Regions from separate parts of the Geodermatophilus sp. SYSU D01119 genome, predicted to be linked through region 2. Evidence: riboswitches for the same ligand, from Rfam matches in the RefSeq annotation. Region 2 holds a riboswitch; the other holds the start of a gene.

Region 1 (3,540 bases), on a different contig from region 2:
CCGGATCGGGCTGCGGCTCGACGGCGAGGTGCTCGCCGTCCAGGGCCCGCCCGGCAGCGGCAAGACAAGGGCGGCGTCGATGCTCATCCGCGCGCTGCTCGACGCTGGCAAGAAGGTCGGCGTCACGGCCACCTCGCACGCGGTCATCGGCAACGTGCTGTCGGCGGTCGACCGGCCCGCGCTGCAGAAGTGCGACGAGCACCAGGCGTGCGGCGCCCCCGGCGTCGAGTGGTCGAAGGACGGCAAGGACGTCGCCCGGCGGCTCGTCGACGGCGACGTGCGGCTGGTCGGCGGGACGGCGTGGTTCTGGACGCAGCCCGACCTCGCCGAGGCCGTCGACGTGCTCGTCGTCGACGAGGCGGGGCAGTTCTCGCTGGCCAACGCCGTGGCGGTGGCGCGGGCGGGCAAGTCGCTGGTGCTGCTCGGCGACCCGCAGCAGCTCGCGCAGCCCTCGCAGGGCGTGCACCCGGGCGACTCGGGGCTGTCGGCGCTGGAGCACCTGCTCGAGGGGCACCCGACCGTGCCCGAGGGCCGCGGCATCTTCCTCGACACGACCTACCGGATGCACCCGGCGCTGACGCGGTTCGTGTCGGACCTGGCGTACGAGGGCCGGCTGGAGTCGGCGGCGCTGCGCGAGCGGATCACCGTGCGGCCGGGCGGGCTGGTGTCGGGTAGCGGGCTGGCGGTGCGCTCGGTGGCGCACACGGTGCCGGCGGCCGCGTCGTCCATGGAGGAGGCCGCCGAGGTGGCCTCCGTCTGGCGGTCGCTGCAGGGCGTCGGCTGGGTTGACGCCGAGGGGACAGAGCGGCCGATCGGCCCGGACGACGTGCTCGTCGTCGCGCCGTACAACAACCAGGTGGCGCTGATCCGCTCGCTGCTGCCCGACGGCGCGCGGGTGGGCACTGTCGACCGGTTCCAGGGGCAGGAGGCGCCGGTGGTCGTGTACTCGACGACGTCGACCTCGGCAGACGAGGCGCCGCGCGGGGTGTCGTTCCTGTACGACCTCAACCGGCTCAACGTGGCGGTGTCGCGGGCGAAGGCGCTGGCGGTCGTGGTGATGAGCCCGCTGCTGCTCGACGCGCAGGTGCGGACGCCGGAGCAGCTGCGGCAGGTCAACGCCATGTGCCGGCTGGCCGAGCTGGCCGGTGTCTGACACCGCGGAGCTGGCCGCCCTGCTCGGCGTCGGCGCCGACGTCCTGGTGCGGGCGCTCGGCGACGGCTGGACGGAGGTCGCCGGGCCGCCGCACGAGCGGTGGTTCGTCAGCGGGCACCCGGTGCAGGTGGCCGTCGGCTGGGACGGGTTCGGCTTCACGCTGGCCCGTCCCGAGCCGCGGTGGTCGGGCGACGAGCTGGTGTGGGAGTTCGCGGCCGAGCGCGGCTTCAGCTCCGACGAGGTCGTCTACGAGCGGGCGGTGCTGGCCGAGGCGGCGGAGGAGGTCGCCCGCCGTCGTCGTCGGACCTTCCGCTGGTGCCCGGTGTGCCGCGAGGTCAACGCCCGCGAGCACGTGCACGACAACACCGGCCTGTGCACGCGCTGCGCCGAGCGCCACCTCGGCGTCACCCACTGAGCAGGCCCGGGAAGGGCCAATAGCGCTACGAAGGCCCCTCCACCGGCCCGGCGGCGGCGCCCCGGTCGGCGGGAACCGGGGCGCCGTCGGTCCGTCAGGCGATCCGGCGGGCGCCCTGGTAGCCGGTCATGGAGTCGAGGTCCACGACCGCGACCGGCTTGCCGGCGGTGGACGCGTGCACCATCTGGCCGTTGCCGATGTACATGCCCACGTGCGAGACCGGGCTGTAGAAGAACACCAGGTCACCGGGCTTGAGGTCGGACTTCGCCACCGGGGTGCCGAACGTCGACTGGGCCCGCGAGGTGCGGGGGATCTCCACGCCGGCCGCGCGGTAGGCGAAGCTGGTCAGCCCGGAGCAGTCGAACCGGTCGGGGCCGGTCGCGCCGTACTGGTACATGTCGCCGCGCTGGGCGAGCGCGGTGTCGACGGCCGCCTGGGCGACGCCGTTGGCAGCGGCCACCGGGGCCGCCGCCACGACCCCGCCACCACCGCCGCCGCCTGCGGCAGCCGAGGCCGGGAGGGGCGAGAGCGCGATGCCGGCTCCGGCGATGGCCGCGACGGCGATGCCGCGGAACGAGCGACGGGCGAGGGGCGTGCGTGCAGTCGTCATGGACGACGGTTCTCCTGTTCTCCACGGTCGCCTACCGGGTTAGCTGACGGGTTCGGGCGGGGGAGTCGCCCGGCGCGAGAGGTCGCGCTTCACCCCTGGGACTCGATGGGTCCCCGGTCCGGAGGGCGGCTGGCTGCCGGCGTCCGGTTCGGCGTGGTCCGACGGGTGTCACTCGGGTTCGTGACGAGGGCCCGGCCGGAACCAGGCGGAACGGTAGGGAGGGCCCCGGACCGTCACAACCGCCCGCGGAGGACGCCACGCCCGACCCCTCGCCGCCGACTTGACTCCGGCTCGGGATCCGACACGCCACCGCCACCACGGCCGACGCCGCCGGGACGCCCCGGCACGCCGGGGCCGGACGCGCGGTGACACGCCGCGCCCCGGAAGAAAGGAGGGCGCGGTGCGTCCGAACAGCGCGTCAGCGGCTCCCCACCCTCAGCCGGGGCAGGCCCGCCGGGGACGCCGTGGTTGCCGCGCGCGTTGACGGGGCAACGGGGAGGGGATCGAGAGAGAGGAGCACCCCATGGGCATGATGAGGAACCTCATCGCCTCCGGCGTCGCCGCGAAGGTCGTGCAGGAGCTGAAGAAGCCGCAGAACCAGGCGAAGATCAAGCAGTTCGTCCGCGACTTCCAGGCCAAGCAGCAGAAGAAGGGCGGCTCCGGCCGCGCCTACTGACCGCTGACCCGCTCGCGGCCCCCGTCCCACCTCGGGACGGGGGCCGCGGTGCGTCCGGGGCCGCTGAGACGGCACGTTGCGGTTCCGAGACGGCTCAGTCCCGACGTCCCGGACGGCGCCCCGTCCCCGTGTGACCCTCGCCGGCGTACCCATCGCGGCACCGGCGCCGACCTCCCCGGGAGGCGCTGCCGGCGCGCGTCCGCACGACCACCACGGGGTGTCCGTTGAACCAGTCCTCCGCCCGCCGCCGTCTCGGCGCCCTCCCCGTCCTGCTCGCCGCGGGGCTGCTCCTCGCCGGCTGCGGGGACGACGGCGAGACGGGCCTGCCCGCGCCCACCTCCACCCCGTCGGCCCCGGCGACGTCCTCCGCGGCGGCCCCGACGACGCCGGCACCGACGCCGGCTCCCGAGCCCGCGGTGGCGCCTGCCCCCACGCCGCAGGTGACGCCGCCGCCCGCGCCCGTCGTCGACTTCGCCATGCCCGCCGTCGTGGGCATGACGCTGCAGGACGCCCAGGACCTGATCCAGACCAACGGCGTCTTCCTGAGCCTGTCCCACGACCTGCTCGGCTCCCGCAACCAGGTCATGGACGCGAACTGGAGGGTCTGCACCCAGAACATCGCGCCCGGTCAGCGGGTCACCGGGAACGTCGAGGGCGCCATCGACCTCGGCGTCGTCAAGCTCGAG
Region 2 (3,540 bases):
GCCCCCACCGGCGGCGCGCTGCGCGTCGAGTGCGGCAACACCGTCTACCCGCCCAGCTTCGACGGCGCCCGGTCCTGGGGCGGCTACCCCAACGGGCTGATCCCGCCCAGCGCGCTGTGCCCGATCGGCGTGGGCTCGCACGCGCTGCGCTGCGACGCCGCCGCGGCCTGGCGGGCGATGAGCGCGGCCTACGCGGCGGCCTTCGGCCGGCCCGTCTGCATCACCGACTCCTACCGGACCTACGCCTCCCAGGTGCGGCTCTACGGGGAGAAGCCGGCGCTGGCGGCGGTGCCGGGCACCAGCAACCACGGCTGGGGCCTCGCGGTCGACCTGTGCGGCGGCATCGACACCTTCGGCACCCCGCAGTACGCGTGGATGGTCGCCAACGCCGGCCGCTTCGGCTGGCTGCACCCCACCTGGGCCGACCCGGGCAACGGCCGCGAGGAGCCCTGGCACTGGGAGTACGCGGGCAGCTGAGCCCGGACTGTCGGTGGCCGTCCCTAGCGTGCGGCGCAACCGACAGGGAGACCCGTCCCGCCCGCCGCCCGGCACCCTCCGGGCGCGCGGCGGGGCACCGGAGGGACACCGCCATGCTCATCGACTGCGACTCGTGCACCCTGCGCGGCACCGGCTGCGCCGACTGCGTCGTCACCGTGCTGCTCGGCGCGCCGCCGGCGGAGCTGGGCACCGAGCCCGTGCTGCTGCCGGTGCCGCCGGTCCCGGCCGCCACCGCGCGCACCGCGGCGGACGCCGGCGCGCCCCGGCCGGGCGTGGTCGTCGACTTCGACGACGTCGAGCGCCGCGCCGTGCGCGCCCTGGCCGACGGCGGCCTGGTGCCTCCGCTGCGTCACCGTCCGGCGGGGGAGTCCCGTCCGGGCGGGCGCCGCCGCACCGGCTGAGACGCAGGTGACAGCGCGGACGGGTACGCACCGGAGTGGCGCGGCTGCTCACCGTGTGTGTTCTCACAGTTCCCGGGGTCCGCGTTTGTCACAACTGCATCACGTCCGTACTGTGGCCGCGTCCGGCCGGGTGGTCGTCACCCACTGCGAGGTGACCTCGGCCGGTCACCGCCGAGTCACCGGACGCCACCCCCGGGTGTGCGCGAGGTGAGCCGGGGACCCACCGCAGCACTGGGGTGAGTTCTCACGGGCGCCGGTCCGCCGGGGTCCAGAGATAGGGCACGTCTTCCCAGCCCGAACCCGTCAGCTAACTCGGTAGGCGGTTGCTGAGGAAGAAACGGAGAGCCGCCGCCCGTGGCGACCCCCCGCCCCTCCCTGGGGCATGCCCGAGAACAGTCCGCGTCCCGCACCACCGCCCGTGTCGCAGGGCCGCACCGCCCCTCCCGCCGCCGCCTCCTCGGCCGCGTCGCGCTGGTCGGCACCACCGCCGCGCTGACCGTGACGCTCCTCCCCGGCGCCGCGCTCGCCGACCCGGAGCAGGCCACCACGCCGGAGCAGGCCGCCGAGCTCGCCGCCGACGCCGGCCGCCGCCTCGAGGCGGTCTCCGAGCAGGTGAACGAGGCCCGCGAGGTGCTCACGCAGCAGCAGGCCGCCGCCGAGGCCGCGGACCGCGCCCTGGCCGACGCCCAGGTGCAGCTGCAGGCCCTCGACGGGCAGATCCGCGAGGTCGCCCGCACCGCGTGGACCGGCGGCAACGACACCTTCGCCGGGCTCGAGCTGCTGATGACCAGCGACTCCGCCGACGAGTTCGTCAGCTCGCTGGCCACGCTCGACCAGATCGCCGGCCACACCACCGACGTGCTCGCCCGCGTCGGTGAGGCCGCCGCCGCGGCCCAGCAGGCCCAGGCCGACGCCGACGCCGCCGAGGCCGACGCGCAGCGCACCCTCGACGACCTCAGCGCCCAGGAGGCGCAGCTCGAGGACGACATCGCCGACTACCAGGAGCAGTTCGCCGCGCTCACCGCCGCCCAGCAGGAGGCCGCACTGGCCGCCCAGCAGGCCGGCGAGGCCGCAGCTCCCGCGGCTCCAGCGGCGGCCGGCGGCAGCACCGGCGCCAGCGCCCCGGCGGCGCAGGCCGCGACGTCCGAGCCCGCTCCGGCGGTGGCCGCGGCCGGCGGCGGGAGCGGTGCCGCCCAGGCCGCCGTGCAGACCGCGCTGGCGCAGGTCGGCGACCCCTACGTGTGGGGCGCCGGCGGGCCGAACGCCTTCGACTGCTCGGGCCTGACCCAGTACGCCTACGCGGCGGCCGGGATCAGCCTGCCGCACTCGAGCCGCATGCAGTCGCAGATGGGCACCGCGGTCTCGCGGTCGCAGCTGCAGCCGGGCGACCTGATCTTCTACTACAGCCCGGTCAGCCACGTCTCGATGTACATCGGCAACGGCCAGATGGTGCACGCGTCCACCTCCGGTGTGCCGGTGAAGGTCGTGCCGGTCGACTCGATGGGCGGCATCACCGCCATGCGCCGCATCGCCTGACGGCAGCACCCCACCAGCGAGGGCCGGTGACCCGATCCGGGTCGCCGGCCCTCGCTGCGTCCGGGGTCCGGTGCTCCCGGGGGCCGGGCCGCCCGGCGCGGCGCGCGCCTAGGATCGGCCGGGTGAGCTGGGCGGCGGGGTGAGCGGAGCCCGCCAGGAGGACCGCACCGGTCCCGCGGCCGCCCGCCGGTGGAGCGCCCGCCGCGCCGCCCTCGTCGTCGCCGGGGTGCTCGGGGCGGCGTTCGTCGTCGTGGTCGCCGTGCGCACGCCGTGGACGGTGCTGCCCACCCCGCCCGGCGGGGCGACCCCGGTCACCGACGACGCCGGGCTGCCCGCCGAGGTCGTGCGCCGCGCCGAGGCGCTCGCCGCCGACCTGCGGCCCGCGTCGCTGGCCAACCTCCTGCTCGGCCTCGCCGTCTCGGCGCTGTTCGGGCTGACCCGCCTGGGCAGCCGGCTGGTCGGCGCGCTCGGCCGCGCGGACGGCCGCCGCTGGCCGCTGACCGTGCTGGCCGGCACGGTCGTCCTGCTGCTCGCCGGACGGCTGGCCACGCTGCCGATCAGCGCGTACGGCGAGGTGGTCCGGCACCGCTACGGCCTGTCCACCCGCTCGTGGGGGCTGTGGCTGCGCGACGTCGCCGTGAACACCGCCATCGACGCCGGCCTGACCGCGCTGGGGCTGCTCGCGCTGGTGGCCCTGGCCCGGCGGGCGCCGCGGACGTGGTGGGCGTGGGCCTCGGCGGGCGCCGCGGCGCTCGTGGTGGCCGGCTCCTTCCTCTACCCCGTGGTGATCGAGCCGGCGTTCAACAGCTTCGCGTCGCTGCCGGCCGGGCAGCTGCGCACCGACGTCCTGGAGCTCGCCGAGGAGAGCGGCACGCCGGTCGAGGACGTCCTCGTCGCCGACGCCTCCCGCCGCACGACGTCGCTCAACGCCTACGTGTCCGGCTTCGGCTCCACGCGCCGCGTCGTCCTCTACGACACGCTGCTCGAGGAGGTGCCCGACGACGAGATCGAGTCGATCGTCGCCCACGAGCTCGGGCACGTGGCCACCGACGACGTCCTCACCGGCACGCTGATGGGCGCGCTGGGCGCGGCCGGGGCGGTGGCC

What was found. A riboswitch is a leader RNA that binds a small molecule or an ion and turns the genes downstream of it on or off. The one in region 2 is predicted to bind cyclic di-AMP.
Region 1: linked by a shared signal. The riboswitch ahead of ACI79X_RS19390 (C40 family peptidase) and the one ahead of ACI79X_RS16110 (C40 family peptidase) in region 2 are both predicted to bind cyclic di-AMP.

Annotation. Positions count from the first base shown of each region.
Region 1 is NZ_JBJGYL010000029.1:29,683-33,222, reverse strand. It holds gene ACI79X_RS19400 (TM0106 family RecB-like putative nuclease) at 1-1,153, shown strand, start outside; gene ACI79X_RS19395 (hypothetical protein) at 1,146-1,568, shown strand; gene ACI79X_RS19390 (C40 family peptidase) at 1,663-2,178, opposite strand; cyclic di-AMP (ydaO/yuaA leader) riboswitch at 2,191-2,342, opposite strand; gene ACI79X_RS19385 (hypothetical protein) at 2,702-2,854, shown strand; gene ACI79X_RS19380 (hypothetical protein) at 3,079-3,540, shown strand, end outside.
Region 2 is NZ_JBJGYL010000021.1:26,023-29,562, forward strand. It holds gene ACI79X_RS16100 (NlpC/P60 family protein) at 1-477, shown strand, start outside; gene ACI79X_RS16105 (hypothetical protein) at 591-899, shown strand; cyclic di-AMP (ydaO/yuaA leader) riboswitch at 1,059-1,237, shown strand; gene ACI79X_RS16110 (C40 family peptidase) at 1,398-2,435, shown strand; gene ACI79X_RS16115 (M48 family metalloprotease) at 2,575-3,540, shown strand, end outside.